3 regions of the Planococcus sp. APC 3900 genome follow, and region 2 is predicted to be linked to each of the others. Evidence: riboswitches for the same ligand, from Rfam matches in the RefSeq annotation. Region 2 holds a riboswitch; each other region holds the start of a gene.
What was found. Region 2 has a riboswitch for S-adenosylmethionine ahead of QMA04_RS14630 (methionine ABC transporter ATP-binding protein). Riboswitches for the same ligand answer to the same signal wherever they lie in the genome.
Positions count from the first base shown of each region.

Region 1: linked by a shared signal. The riboswitch ahead of metK (methionine adenosyltransferase) and the one ahead of QMA04_RS14630 (methionine ABC transporter ATP-binding protein) in region 2 are both predicted to bind S-adenosylmethionine.
Region 3: linked by a shared signal. The riboswitch ahead of QMA04_RS04985 (methionine biosynthesis PLP-dependent protein) and the one ahead of QMA04_RS14630 (methionine ABC transporter ATP-binding protein) in region 2 are both predicted to bind S-adenosylmethionine.

Region 1 is NZ_JASDCT010000009.1:91,527-96,749, forward strand. Features, by position in the region: gene QMA04_RS16330 (gamma carbonic anhydrase) at 1-211, shown strand, start outside; gene metK (methionine adenosyltransferase) at 265-1,473, opposite strand; SAM riboswitch class I at 1,674-1,786, opposite strand; gene pckA (phosphoenolpyruvate carboxykinase (ATP)) at 2,199-3,788, shown strand; gene QMA04_RS16345 (alpha/beta hydrolase family protein) at 3,850-4,632, opposite strand; gene ytkD (RNA deprotection pyrophosphohydrolase) at 4,613-5,071, opposite strand; gene QMA04_RS16355 (Dps family protein) at 5,138-5,223, opposite strand, start outside.
Region 2 is NZ_JASDCT010000007.1:133,961-139,183, reverse strand. Features, by position in the region: gene QMA04_RS14650 (hypothetical protein) at 1-259, opposite strand, end outside; gene QMA04_RS14645 (dicarboxylate/amino acid:cation symporter) at 359-1,531, opposite strand; gene QMA04_RS14640 (MetQ/NlpA family ABC transporter substrate-binding protein) at 1,683-2,495, opposite strand; gene QMA04_RS14635 (methionine ABC transporter permease) at 2,548-3,216, opposite strand; gene QMA04_RS14630 (methionine ABC transporter ATP-binding protein) at 3,209-4,234, opposite strand; SAM riboswitch class I at 4,323-4,427, opposite strand; gene QMA04_RS14625 (thioredoxin family protein) at 4,532-4,858, opposite strand; gene QMA04_RS14620 (ribonuclease M5) at 4,864-5,202, opposite strand.
Region 3 is NZ_JASDCT010000002.1:200,679-205,901, reverse strand. Features, by position in the region: gene QMA04_RS05005 (STAS domain-containing protein) at 1-304, opposite strand, end outside; gene QMA04_RS05000 (cobalamin B12-binding domain-containing protein) at 279-938, opposite strand; gene QMA04_RS04995 (hypothetical protein) at 955-1,308, opposite strand; gene QMA04_RS04990 (antibiotic biosynthesis monooxygenase family protein) at 1,305-1,610, opposite strand; SAM riboswitch class I at 1,905-2,008, shown strand; gene QMA04_RS04985 (methionine biosynthesis PLP-dependent protein) at 2,085-3,209, shown strand; gene metC (cystathionine beta-lyase) at 3,202-4,374, shown strand; gene QMA04_RS04975 (5-methyltetrahydropteroyltriglutamate--homocysteine S-methyltransferase) at 4,408-5,223, shown strand, end outside.

The DNA of each region.
Region 1 (5,223 bases), on a different contig from region 2:
TCTCGACGGAGCGGAAATCGGAGAAGGTGCATTTGTCGGAGCGGGCAGCTTGGTTCCTCCCGGAAAAGTCATTCCACCCGGCATGCTTGCGCTCGGCCGTCCCGCAAAAGTGGTCCGTGAACTGCGCGAAGATGACAAAATCGACATGGAACGCATCGTTCGCGAATATGCGGAAAAAGGGGCTTATTACAAATCTCTTCAAAAAGACTAACAAAAAAAGGATGACCAGGCATCGCTGCCCGGTCATCCTTTTCTAACGCATGTTTAAATACCAGCTTCTACGCCAGCTTTTTCTTTAAGAATTGCTGCTTTGTCAGTACGTTCCCAAGGAAGATCAACATCCGTACGGCCAAAGTGTCCGTAAGCTGCAGTCTGCTTGTAGATCGGGCGGCGCAGATCCAACATTTTGATGATGCCGGCAGGACGCAAATCAAAGTTTGCACGTACCAAATCATCCAATTTGTCTTCATCTACTTTGCCCGTGCCGAATGTATCGAAAGCGATAGACACAGGATGTGCTACTCCGATTGCATACGCCAACTGCACTTCGCATTTGTCTGCAAGGCCTGCAGCAACGATGTTTTTAGCTACATAACGGGCTGCGTAAGCTGCTGAACGGTCAACTTTTGTCGCGTCTTTACCGGAGAAAGCACCGCCGCCATGGCGAGCATAGCCACCGTAGGTATCTACGATGATTTTGCGGCCAGTCAAGCCCGCATCTCCTTGAGGTCCGCCAATTACGAAACGCCCAGTTGGATTGATAAAGTATTTGGTGTCTTCATCGATCCATTTTGCCGGAACGACTTCTTTGATGACGTATTCTTTAATATTGCGTTGAATCTGTTCAAGCGTTACTTCCGGGTGGTGCTGAGTAGAGATAACAATTGTGTCCACGCGTAGCGGTTTATTGTTTTCATCATATTCAACTGTCACCTGCGTTTTGCCATCCGGGCGCAAATATGGAAGAATTTCTTCCTTGCGTACTTCAGCCAAGCGGCGCGCCAATTTATGTGCCAATGAAATCGGCAATGGCATTAATTCTTCAGTTTCGTTGTTGGCATATCCGAACATCAACCCTTGGTCGCCTGCTCCGATATCGTCCATTTCTTTATCTGTCATTTGGCCTTCACGTGATTCAAGTGCCACATTGACTCCGGCAGCAATATCCGGCGATTGCTCATCGATCGCTGTAAGAACTGCACTTGTTTCTGAATCGAAACCATATTTAGCGCGTGTGTATCCAATTTCTCTTACCGTTTGTCTAACGACTTTTGGAATGTCCACATAAGTGGAAGTAGTGATCTCCCCTGCTACTAAAACAAGTCCTGTCGTTACAGTCGTTTCACACGCAACACGTGCGTTTGGATCCTCGGTTAAGATTGCATCCAAAATAGCATCTGAGATTTGGTCACAGATTTTGTCCGGATGCCCTTCTGTTACTGATTCTGAAGTAAATAATCGACGGTTTTTCAAAAAATGTTCCTCCTTATATCCTGCGAGATTGCTCTCGAAATTGATACGGTACTCGTTTCCCATGTCAAGTCCGTTCCGGAATTTCCGGATTGAACTTCAAGCCGTCTGTGGCCTTTCACACGAGGATTAAGGGCATTCCATAAAAAAATCCCTTCACTCATTCGTCATGAGGAAAGGAGAATCATCATAAGCACCTTTCACTCTTATCATCCAAGGCCTGTAAGCCTTGTTTCAGGTTTGGCACCATCACTGCAGTTGCAGCAGGTTGCCGGGTTTCATAGGGCCTGTCCCCTCCACCAGCTCGGAATAAGAGTATCCGTTCAATTTTTCATCATACGGAAATAGTTTGGGGATGTCAACGATTTCGGCGAATAAAATGCTCAAATTTTATTGCTGGATGCTCTCATCCTACGCAGTGAACATTCGTGAAGTTCTTTTCCTATCGGCCAGGAAACTGCAATAATTTCTAATTGGGATTATGTGATTTCATACAGCTCCTGTTATGATGGGAGTTAGCCCCATCTTTAAAACAATATGACCTTCGAATTTTCCAAGGAGCAACAGCCTCCGTCCTTCCCAATCCCCTAATATAGAACCTTATTTCAATATTTTTTCAATTCTGCAGCGAATTAGTATAGACTAATGAACCTAATGTGTTATACTAATGAACGAATATACATCCTCCCCATCGCCATGGGAATAACAGAAAAGGAAGGTACATATATATGACTTCAGTGAACTTTGCAAACGATTTGAAGGATCTTTTGACTGGCCCAAATGTACATGTTCAATTATCAGTGCCACAATTAGTGGAAGCAGCAACATCTCGCGGAGAAGCGGTTTTGACACGGGAAGGCGCTGTTAAAGCGGAGACTGGGAAATACACAGGCCGCTCGCCGAAAGACAAATACATGGTCGAAGAAGAAAGTTCTAAAAACAAAGTCGACTGGGGCAATGTGAACCGTCCGATTTCCAGCGAAGTGTTCGAAAACCTGTACGCTAAAGTGCTTAAACACCTAAAAGAAAAAGATGCGCTATACGTATTCAAAGGATTCGCCGGAGCTGACCACGAATCCCGTGTACCGATCCAAACTATCAATGAGTACGCGTGGCATAACCTGTTTGCCCACCAATTGTTCATCCGTCCGACGGCTGAAGAATTGAAAACGCATGAAGCTGAATTCACTGTAGTCTATGCTCCTACATTCATGGCAGACCCTGCAGTTGATGGGACCGCTTCTGAAACATTCATCATTGTATCGATGGAACAACGCATCATTTTGATCGGGGGTACTGAATACGCCGGCGAAATGAAGAAGTCCATCTTCTCAATCATGAACTACTTATTGCCTGAAAAAGGCATTCTTCCTATGCACTGTTCAGCGAACGTTGGCCAAGACGGCGATGTGACTTTGTTCTTCGGCTTGTCCGGTACAGGCAAAACGACTTTGTCAGCTGATGGAGACCGTAAATTGGTCGGTGATGACGAGCATGGCTGGTCCGATAATGGCGTCTTCAATATCGAAGGCGGCTGCTATGCCAAAACCATCAACTTGTCACGCGAAAACGAACCACAAATCTACGACGCCATCCGTTTTGGTTCTGTCCTTGAAAACGTGGTAGTGGATCCGGATACACGCATCCCTGACTACAACGATGGTTCATTGACTGAAAATACACGTGCTGCTTACCCAATGCAGGCAATCGATAATATTGTAGACCCTTCAATTGCTGGACATCCGAAAACGATCGTCTTCTTGACAGCAGATGCATTCGGCGTCTTGCCTCCAATCAGCAAGTTGACGAAAGAACAGGCGATGTACCATTTCCTAAGCGGCTATACATCAAAATTGGCTGGTACAGAACGCGGCATTACATCTCCTGAAGCAACATTCTCTACTTGCTTCGGTTCACCATTCCTGCCGTTGCACGCAACGGTCTATGCAGAAATGCTCGGCAATAAAATCGATGAGCACGGCGTTCAAGTCTTCCTTGTCAACACAGGTTGGACTGGCGGCGTCTACGGAGTCGGCAGCCGCATGAAGCTTTCTTACACGCGTACAATGGTTCGCGCTGCCATCAAAGGCGAGTTGAACAACGTACCGACCGAAAAAGAAGCGATCTTCGGCCTCGAGATTCCTGTAGAAGTACCAGGAGTGCCGACAGAAGTATTGAACCCACGCAATGCATGGGCAGACAAAGAAGCTTATGACCAGAAAGCAACGGAATTGGCACAGAAATTCCAAGAGAACTTCCAAAAGTTCGGTACTGTCGCACCGGAAATTACTACACTCGGCGGACCACTTCAAAAATAAGCATATGTTAAAAAACCGTTCGGAGAAATCCGAACGGTTTTTTTGTTTGGATTCAGTTAAATCATTTTTTTTCTTGTTCACCCATCCACTTACAGACTGCTTGTACTGTTTGGCGATTTGCTGCCGGCGGAAAAAAATGTGTGTAATCCGGAAAATACCAGGTTTCGTGCGTCTGCCCATTCAGCTTTAATGCTTCTTCCAACAGAAAAGCTTGAGCCGGATAGACGTTTTCATCCTTCAGGCCATGAATGATCAAAAAAGGGGCTGCACTTTCCTCGATCCGCAACAAGGGATTGCGTTCTTCGTATTCAGCCAATGCTGTGTTGGGCGTCCCGCCATAGAGCCGTTTCATCATGCGCCGCATGTCCGGCCGCTCTTTATATGTCAGTACTGTATCTGTTACACCCGCCCACGTAACGACAGATGCAATATCCGGGCGAAGGATTGCCGTCCATAAAGCCATGATGCCGCCTCTTGAAAACGCCAGCAGATGCACGTTTTCGTTGCTGTAGTGCTTCAGGACATCGACTGCATGGACCGCATCCCACCGGTCTGCCCCCGCAAATTCATCACGGCCTTCACCACCCCGGTTGCCTCTGTAATAAGGCGCAAACACGACAAAGCCCTGTGCCGCAAATTGGGCGATCCGAGCAGGGCGCACCATTCCGATCGACTGGATGCCACCCCTTAAATACAAAATGCCGCTATAGTTTCCGGGCTCCTTAGGCTCTGCCAGCATGCCTTTTACCCTTAATCCTTCCGACCAATAAATAATTTCCGTCAAACGGACATGAGGATTCGGTGATGGATAAGGTTTCTTTTTATCAATCATTCCATTTTCCAAGCTGCTTCACCTTCTCTATTATTGTCTTCATTCCTTCGTCTTTCATCAAAAAACTGTAGCTGTCGTCCAACTCCAAATTTCCTGATAACACGATTCCTTGCGTTTCAAGAAGCGGGATCCGATCAATTTTTTCGATTTCCCCTGTAAAGACCGTTTTGCAAAAAGGAATTTCCGAAAAAACCACGTATTCTGCAAACCATTCTAGGTCCTTCAGATGAGCGCCCGTTTCTTCATAAACTTCCCTCATCGCCGCCTCCTGTAAACTTTCACCCGCTTCTACTTTGCCTCCGGGAAATTCCAGTCCGCGCTCATTATGCCGTGTCAATAGCCATTGCCCTTTGTAACGGCTGATCACCAACACATGCCTGCTCTCAATTGAGAAGCTGTTTTCTTCGAATGATAATTGACATAAATAACCGTTTAAATCTGTATACTGCATTTTTTCACCCCGATGCCATAGGAAAAGCGTACACTAGAATTCAGTGTACGCTTGTATAGTTCTATTTTACTTCTTTTCACCCAGGAATGCTGATAACATCCAAGAATGTTTTTCGAGGTTCTGGTGAATAGCATTCAGCATATCTTCTGTCA
Region 2 (5,223 bases):
CCTTCATTGTCTGCAGTTCCTCACCCTCTGGCAATGTACCTTCAGCTTGGCCCATTTCAAACAAATTCAAATCGCCGTCAACTGCATTGATCGTATTTGGAATGGCCATATAAAACTTCATCAATTCTTGCTTTACATCTTTGTCCGTTTCAGAAACGCCTGAGTCTGCAGTCGCTTCTTTCGTATCGGATGTTTCATCTGTTCCACATGCCGCCAAAAAAACGGTGGCAGTTAACGCGATTGCTGCAAATTTCTTCATGATGTTTCCCCCTATTGTGTAATATCTCCGTTATAATAGCACAGAAATTACCAATAGAATAGACTAGATGAAATAGCCGCAATCTCCAGAATCGCTTAATTATTGCAAACTTTTCTTGCCATTTGTAAAACGATCTACAATATGTGCCAAAGCGCCGTCACCCGTGACGTTGGCAGCTGTTCCAAAGCTGTCCTGGGCCATGTAAAGGGCGATCATCAACGCCACCATAGTAGGGTCAAATCCAAGCATGACTTCCAGCAATCCGATTGCTGCCATAACAGCGCCTCCCGGAACTCCTGGAGCTGCTATCATCGTAACGCCCAACATTAAAATGAATGGAAAGAAATCGCTGAACACTGGGGTTCCGCCCGTCAACAATAAGACACCGATGGCACAGGACACCAAAGTAATGGTACTGCCTGACAAATGAATCGTCGCAAACAAAGGAACTGTAAAGTCCGCTACCCGTTCATTGGCACCCGATTTGCGTGCCTGGCGAAGCGTCACCGGGATAGTCGCTGCTGAAGACTGCGTTCCTAGAGCTGTAAAATAAGCCGGCATCATGGTTTTTAGTAGGATAAATGGATTTCTTCCTTTCAATGCTCCTGCTGTTGAATACTGCAGCAATAGCATTACCCAATGCAGAATGATGATCATGACAAAGACAATCGCAAACAATGACAGAATTTCAAATACGGCTCCGCCATACGCCATGTTCGCAAAAATACCAAAGATATGAAATGGCAAAAGAGGAATGATGACATAAGAAATTGTCTTTTCAATAATCGCCTGGAATTCATCAAAAAACGAAACCATAACTTTGCTGCCCGTTGACGCCATGCCGATACCGAGCAAGAACGCGAGAATCAGTGCAGACATCACACCAAAGACAGGGGGCATGTCTAATGTAATGAACGTCGCTGCTAATGCCTTTTCCGGATCTTCCATGCCACTTAAAGAACCTTCTTGCATAAAATTAGGCAAGACTGTAACTGCCACAAAAAAAGCTAACACGCCTGCTATGATGGTAGACGCATATGCTGCACCAGTAGCCATCCCCAGTAATTTGCCTGAACCTTTTCCTAATTTCGCAATACCTGGAGCAATGAACCCAAGAATGATCAACGGCACCACAAAGTTTAGGAAATTTCCGAAAAGCGATGTAAAGGTAGCGAAAACCCGCACCATACTTTCCGGTGCAACTAATCCAATAAGGACACCTAAAACGATTGCCACAATGATTCTCGGCAATAAACCAAAATTGAATTTCACGAAATTGTCCTCCTCATATGAACAAATGCTTCTTTTTTATTATTCAAAAGTAGCACAGACTAAGACAAAATGTAAGTTATACATTAATTTACGGAATATTTTTATTATTTCACCAAAAATAAAAAAGCATCCCGAAAGATGCTTTTTAAAATCAATCTACTGGTACGACCGCTCCGCCCCACTCTTCCAGAATGAAATCCTGGATTTCCTGAGATGTCAAAACTTCTACCAATGCTTTTACATTTTCATTCTCTTCATCGCCAGCGCGAACAGCAATAATGTTTACATAAGGCGACTCTGATGATTCAAGTGCAATTGAATCTTCCAACGGGCTAATTCCTGCATCAATGGCATAGTTGGAATTGATCAAGACAGCATCGCCTTCACCGGATTCATACATTTGAACCAGCAGGGCTGCCTCATAGTTCGCGTCAAACTGAAGATTTTTAGGATTTTCAACAACATCGCTTACTTCAGCAGCTGTTTTATCAACGCCTTCAGCCAATTTGATCAAACCTTCAGCTTCAAGCAGTGACAGAATACGCCCATGATCCGCTACCGAGTTGCTCATCAAAATCGTACCGCCTTCTGGAAGTTCATCAAGAGATGCGTAATCCTGTGAGTAGACTCCGATTGGTTCGATGTGGATTCCGCCAGCATTTTCGAATTCATAGCCATGATCCGCTAGCTGTGATTCTAAATACGGAATATGCTGGAAGTAGTTGGCATCAATTTCACCAGACTCCAAGTCTTCGTTAGGGAGGACATAATCCTGATATGTTTCAATTTCCAATTCGATTCCTTGTTCTTCAAGAAGTGGCTGTGCTTGCTCTAGAATTTCAGCATGGGGTACATTGGAAGCACCAACACGCAAAGTCTTAGATTCTTCTTCACCCGCTCCGCCATTTCCGCATCCTGCAAGTACTAAAGCTGTCAACGCTGTTCCTACTACAAATTTCTTCATCTTTATCTCTCCCTTTTGCTGTGTTTTAGTTTATGGAACGGAAAATCCGCAATTACCGTTTATCTGCTTTTGTTGTTACCAAATCACCAATATATTGAATGACGAACACAATGATCAAGATTAGGATCGTCGCCATCAATGTGACGTCTTCACGGCTGCGCTGAAAACCATCCAGGAAAGCCAATGTCCCAAGGCCGCCTGCACCGATGATGCCTGCCATAGCCGTATAGCCGACCAATGCGATGGCTGTTACCGTAATTCCGGAAATCAATGCCGGTTTCGATTCAGGCAGCAGCACTTTCCAAATGATTGTGCCGGTCGTCGCGCCCATAGAGCGTGCTGCTTCGATGACTCCTTTGTCGATTTCCTTTAATGCAATCAACACCATGCGTGCATAAAATGGAGCTGAGCCGATGATCAATGCGGGCAAAGCTGCGTTTGGCCCCCGAATGGAACCCATCAGGAATAACGTAAAAGGAATCAATAAAATAATCAAAATGATAAATGGAATGGAGCGGAATATATTAACGAATGCACCTGTCAGCCAATTGACCACTTTATTTGCCCATAATTGCTTCGGAGCTGTCAAAAATAACAGGATTCCAAGAGCCAAACCGATGATGAATGTAAACAACGTTGATAAAGCTGTCATATAAAGAGTTTCAAGTGTGGCTTCCCACATACTGTCCCAATCTACATTGGGGAATAACGAATCAATCATTGTGCATTACCTCCGTTTGAACATCTTCTGAGTGGAGAAATGCCAAAGCTTCTTCCATTTCACCAGGAGAGCCTTTCAACTGAAGAATCAATGTTCCATAAGCTCCACGTTGCGTATGCGAAATATTGCCTTGGACGATATTGACTTCCACCGAATGGCTGCGAATCAGTTTTGTCAGAATTGGCTGTTCGGTTTGTTCTCCGACAAAAACCAATTTCACCAGTTCGCCTGTCGGATACAACTCACGAAGGTTTTTGATGGTTTCCTGTGAATCTCCACTATCAGTGACCTGGGCCACAAAGCGTTTGGTGATTTCTTCTTTTGGTGATTGGAAAACATTCAGAACATCCCCGAGCTCCACGACACGCCCGCCTTCCATTACAGCAACACGATGACAGATTTTTCGGATGACGTGCATTTCATGAGTAATCAATACGATGGTCAAGCCTAATCGCTTGTTGATATCGACCAATAAATCTAGGATTGCGTCTGTCGTTTCCGGATCAAGTGCAGAAGTTGCTTCATCACATAATAGGACTTCCGGATCGTTCGCCAGCGCACGGGCAATACCGACACGCTGCTTCTGTCCGCCAGACAGTTCCGATGGATAAGCATTTTCGCGGCCCGATAATCCAACCAGCTCAATCAGTTCCTGCACCCGTTTTCCACGCTGCGCTTTTGAGACTCCCGCAATTTCCAAAGGGAATTCGATGTTCTCTTTAACCGTCCTCGACCATAATAAGTTGAAATGCTGGAAAATCATGCTGACTTTTTGGCGCGCTTTCCGCAATTCCCCGCCTTTAATGGACGTAATTACCTTTCCGTTGATTTCCACAGTGCCGGAAGTCGGTTTTTCCAATCCATTCAACAAGCGGATTAATGTACTTTTACCGGCTCCACTATATCCGATAATCCCAAATATTTCTCCATCAGCAATAGATAAATCAACTTGGTCGACAGCCGTAAGAACCGCCTTGCCTGTATCAAATTTTTTCGTCACTTTCTTTAACTCGATCATTCGTTGAACACCCCTGAATCCTAAAAATAAAAAACCCTTCCGCGCATAACTGAGCAGAAGGGCAAACGTATATTATACGGAAACCAATCTCTCATCTTCCAAAGCTTTCGCTTCGTGTGATTTGGCACCATTTCATTTTCATGACGGTTGCCGGGCTTCATAGGGCACTTCCCTCCACCACTCTTAATAAGAGTTCGATATGAAATTAGTAAAACAGAATAGATTTTAATTGGTGGTAAATCTTACGCTTCGCCTATTTCAAATAGAGTCCCGCGCTTTTCTTACCAGAAATTCAATTTACCATGACCGGCTATATTCGTCAACAGATTTCAACTTGCCATATAAATAAGGTACCGATTGGAAAGCGTAAATCTTTTCCTTGAGCTTCCCATTCTCTGTAATCAGCAGGCAAGGAACACTTTCCACTTCATACATTCCTGCAATTTCCTGTACATAGTTCAAGTTCGCTTTGCCAATCGGAAGATCCGGCAATAGTTCTGTGACAACCGACAGCATTTTGGAAGCTACCTGACAAGTCCCGCACATCGGTGTGTATAAGTAATACGCGGTAGTGCGATTGGTATTCTTTTCTTTGATCCATTCTTTATGAGTCCATTCCTGCATCGTCTTCATCCCTCTGTTAATAGCTTATTGACCTGGACATTCGCTGAGATGAGCACATCCATCAGGATCCGGAGCGGCGTTGCTGCGACTTCCTTGTAGCTCCGGTTCACATAAAAATGCCGGGCTTCAGGGAACTCACGCTTGACCAGCTTCCGCAATTTTTCTCCTGAAGAGTCTGCATCCACTAATATAATGATGTCCTGGCCTTCATATGGCAGCAGCAATTCTTCAAGTCTCGTTGGACTTACTGTACCATTTGTGCAAAGAATCGTCACGGGTTCTGCAATGAGCGGTGCAATTCTCGTCTTATCACTGAGCCCTTCCACAACAATCACCTTTCCCATAACACTCACCCCATCGAATAT
Region 3 (5,223 bases), on a different contig from region 2:
GCCGGTTATCTTTCGGCACAAGGACGATGTTCAAACTAAAATCACTGATCCATTTGCTGTAGACATCTCCAAGGAACAGTTCGCCGGTTTTTGAAATGAAATTCAACTCAAGTGGTCTCGCCGATTCACTACTCAGCAAAAAACTTAATGCTTTTTGCCGGCTTCCTTCATCGACAAAATCTAGAAAATCGGAACAGCTGCCGACTAATTTCTCTGCCTCTTCAGATGACTCCACGATTGCCAGTTTATTATTCAATTTAAAAGCAGGCAGCGGCCATTCATCCAAATGAGATATCGAATTCATTGTCAGGTTCCTTTCCGGTTTGGATCCAATTTTTCAGCTGATCCAACTCTTTTACAATCAAGACGCCTTCAGATTCTGAAGCTGGCCAATTCGCCATGGCCACCGCCCGTCCTCCAAGGATGACTGATGGTTTGAAATCAAGCGCTCTGAAAGCTTCTGTGTATTTCTTCAATACAGGCAGACGGTATACCAAAGCCGCTGACAATGCGATGGCATCCGGTTTCCAGCGGTTAGCTGTTTCAATGGCGGCACCGAGCGGCAAATTCGGTCCGAGGTATCGAACTTCCCAACCGTTTTCTTTGAATAACGAAGCCACCATTTTCAAGCCGATATAATGGTCTTCCCCTTCAGGTCCGAGGACCATCACTTTCTTTTGCTCAGGAGTTTGTTCCCCTTTACGCATTTCTGTCACTGACACCACATAATCGCAAATGGCCGTTGCTAAATGCTCATCAGCCACTGTAATGATATTCTTTTCCCATAATTCCCCTATCCAATACATGGCAGGCGTCAATATATGCTGGTAAAGCTCATTTTTTGTATGGTTTTGCAAATAGGCTTGAACTGTATGCAAAGCCTGCTTTTCATTGCCGGCCAAAAATAACTCGGCCAACTCTTTAGATTGATTATTCATGTCAGCCTCCTTTACTCTATGAAGGTTTCAACACCGCAATGGCACTTTGCAAACAACCTGACATAAAGACTTCTTCCTCTTGTTCTGTATTCCCCGGAAGGATCTGCAGTAAGCGGTCAAAATTATCGATGATCAAGGCTCTTTCAACATTCCGGCTTGTCAAAACAGTTTCCAGCCAAATGGCGTAATCAATAAATACCTGTTCATCCTTGAGGGAAAACGCAGTCTCCAAATGATCCAGGTGGTGATGGTTATCTTTTTCTGTATGCTCAAAACCGCGCTCTCCAAAACGCTCCCAAAGTGTCGGGTATGCAGCATATATGCTTTTTGCCGTTTCAGAAGCAATTTTATTTTTTACGTCGTTCTTCATTCTGCCACCACTTCGTACTGCCGAACAACGGGGATAATTCCCGCTAATTCCTGGTCCGGGTAATTTTTCTCAAGATCATGGATCTCCTTGAATTCCTGGCTTCTCACCCACGCCATATAAGATGCTTTCGTATGCCATTCCATATGGACCGTCAATTCATTTTTCTTTTTGGTGTTTTGGATCAATCTAAATAAATGAAAGCCTTCCGCCCGATCGACGCGGCGTGAACGCTTTTGGTAAATCCCGATAACTTCCTCGGTTTTTTCAGGCGGAACAACTACCGTCGAAGTGACAATATACATTTGCTTTCTCCTTTATACACATAATTTCCTCCATAAATTATAACACTTCGATATACGAATTAAAAGAATACCGCGGTTCTGTAGTGATGAGCCCTAATTCTTTAACTGATAGCAAATTATTCTACTTACTGATGCGACATCCGATCTGACATGGATGTACAAGGCTCTATCTACAATTTCCGCTTACTGTTTTCTTTCTATTTTAACTATTTAAAATTCATCCTTGCTTTCCATGGCTAAATGATTTAAGATTAGAAACATCGTAATAGATACACCATAAACTTAATAAGATATTTCTTATCTAGAGAGACGGAGGGATTTGGCCCTGTGAAGTCTCAGCAACCAGTCTGACGAAGACACGGTGCTAATTCCAATAGGCTGCGCCTAAAAGATGAGAAGAATGCGTTTCTAGACAGGGGCTTTCTTCTTTCATTGAAGAAAAGCCCCTGTTTTATTGTTGGGAGGATGAGTGGAATGACAAAAAACAGCTTGGAAACTTTATTGGTTCAATTAGGCAATCGCAGCGATTCAACTACAGGAGCTGTGAATCCGCCCATATATTTATCGACGGCTTATGAACATGAAGGACTTGGCAAATCGACGGGCTATGATTACACACGAACCAAAAACCCGACACGCGCTGTCCTTGAAGAAGGCTTTGCGGAACTCGAAGGCGCCGATGCCGGATTTGCCTGCAGCTCGGGAATGGCGGCTATCCAATTGGTCTTGTCCCTCTTCCGTCCTGGCGACGAATTGTTGGTTCCGGAAGATATATATGGTGGAACATACCGCCTGCTTGACCACTTTGCTTCCGCCTATAACATTCATCCCACCTATGCCGAATTTAAGAACGTTGAAGATACAGAAGAAAAAATAACATCGAATACACGGGCATTGTTCATTGAAACGCCGACCAATCCACTCATGCAGGAAATTGATCTTGTTGCCTATGCAGCTTTAGCGAAAAAGCATGACCTGCTGCTGATTGTCGACAACACGTTCTTGACCCCCTATCTCCAGCAGCCGATTGCACTCGGAGCGGATATAGTCATCCACAGCGCCACAAAGTACATCGGCGGCCACAACGATGTACTCGCTGGTTTGGTTGTCGCAAAAGGCGAAAGCATTTGTGAAAGGCTTTCAACATTCCATAACTCGGTCGGCGCCGTACTGTCGCCTTTCGATTCCTGGTTGTTGATACGCGGATTGAAGACTTTGCCATTACGCATGCGCCAACATGAAGCCAATGCCAAAACCATTGCGGAATTCCTGTTGCAGCAATCAGTTGTTTCTGATGTGCTCTACCCGGGAAAAGGCGGCATGTTATCCTTCCGCCTGCAGGACGAAGAATGGGTTGGCCCTTTTCTTGAAAACATTAAACTCATTACATTTGCCGAGAGTTTAGGCGGCGTCGAAAGCTTCATCACTTATCCGGCTACCCAAACCCATGCAGATATTCCATTTGAAGAACGTACCCGGCGCGGCGTTTGCAACCGGCTATTGCGCTTCTCAGTTGGCGTCGAACTCGCTGAAGATTTAATTGCCGATTTGACACAGGCATTTTCGAAATTGAAGAAGGAGGTTGTTGAATATGACTGATCGCATCGAAACCAAGTTTATTCATTCTACCGGAGTTGACCCATTAACCGGAGCTGTCAACGTACCGATTTATTTATCTTCCACATTCCATCAGAAAAGCCTGGATTCATTTGGCCCATTTGATTACAGCCGTTCCGGGAATCCGACACGTCTGGCATTAGAGGAAACCATCGCAAAATTGGAAGGCGGCAAGCGCGGCTTTGCCTTTTCTTCCGGGATGGCTGCTATCTCTTCCGCATTTATGCTGTTGTCTTCTGGCGACCATGTCCTGGTATCAGAAGATGTCTACGGCGGAACTTACCGCTTCATCACAGAAGTGCTGGATAAATTCAATATCGAATACACATTCGTCAACATGACCGATTTGAATGAAATGGCTAATGCCATTCAGCCGAATACAAAAGTCGTCTACTTGGAAACACCATCCAATCCGACTATGAATATTACGGATATCGAAATCGCAGCAAAACTGGCGAAAGCCAATGGCTGTCTGACATTCGTCGACAATACCTTCATGACGCCGCTCTATCAAAATCCGTTGGAACTTGGCGCAGACATCGTTCTTCACAGCGCAACAAAATTCCTTTCCGGGCACAGCGATGTGGTTGCAGGCCTTGCGGTTACAAAAGATGAAGAACTCGGCAATCGCCTAGGTTTTATTCAAAATACCTTCGGTTCGGTCTTGGGGGCACAGGATTCTTACCTGTTGATCCAAGGAATCAAAACTTTAGGAGCACGCCTTGGCCAGTCATCGGAATCAGCACGGACAATTGCCGAATACCTGCACAACCATCCATTGATCGAAGAAGTATACTACCCAGGGTTTTCATTCCATCCGGGCAATCCGATTCACGAACGCCAGGCAAAAAGCGCGGGAGCTGTGCTCTCTTTCCGCCTAGCTGATAAAAAGTCAGCACGCGTCTTTGTGGAGCATCTGCGTATTCCAGTGTTTGCCGTCAGCCTTGGCGCTGTCGAGTCGATTTTATCGTACCCTGCAACGATGTCACACGGCTCTATGCCTGCAGAGGAACGTGAAAAACGCGGAATCACTGACGGCTTGCTGCGCTATTCCGTCGGCTTGGAACATCCGGATGATTTGGTACAGGATCTTAGCCAAGCATTGGCTCAAGTAGCACGCCGCAACGGGTTAAGCATTGCTAACTGAAAAAATACTATTAGAGAAAGAAGGAATACAGACATGACAACGACTCAAACGATTACTGCCCCATTCAAGGCCGATCACGTAGGAAGCCTGCTGCGTCCGGCTTCCTTACATAAAGCAAGAGAAGATTTCAAAGCCGGGACGATTTCAGCACAAGAGCTGCGGGAAATCGAAACGAAAGAAATCCAACATATTGTCGAGAAACAAATCGAGGTCGGATTAAAAGCCGTTACAGACGGCGAGTTTAGACGTACTTGGTGGCATCTGGATTTCATGGAACATATCAATGGCTTTGAAGGCTATGTGCCGGAATCAGGTTACCAGTTTGCCGGTGAAGAAACAGAGCGCTATGATGTCCGGAATATCGGGGAGATTTCATTTGATCCTGATCACCCGTTCATCCAGGATTTCCTTGAATTGAAAGACATTGCTGACGGCAGAGCTGTTCCAAAATTAACGATTCCGAGCCCCAACCAATTCTTTAATGCGGGAATTCGCAATGCTGCAATTTATCCGGACATTGAAGAATACGCACAAGCCATTATTCAAGTTTACCGCGATGCGTTTCAGGCCTTCTACAAAGCAGGTGTCCGTTACCTGCAAATTGACGACGTTTATATTGCCGGCCTTTCTTCACCGGAAATCCCTTTCAGTGAAGGTGACCACTCCCGCGATTACTTGATCGATCTGGCATTGCGCGTAACCAATGGAGCGTTGGAAGGAAAACCTGAAGATCTGACAGTGACGACTCATCTATGCCGCGGAAATTACAAATCGAAGTGGGCTTTTGAAGGCAGCTATGCTTTGATTGCTCCGACAATTTTCGCAAATGAAAATGTGGACGGATTCTTC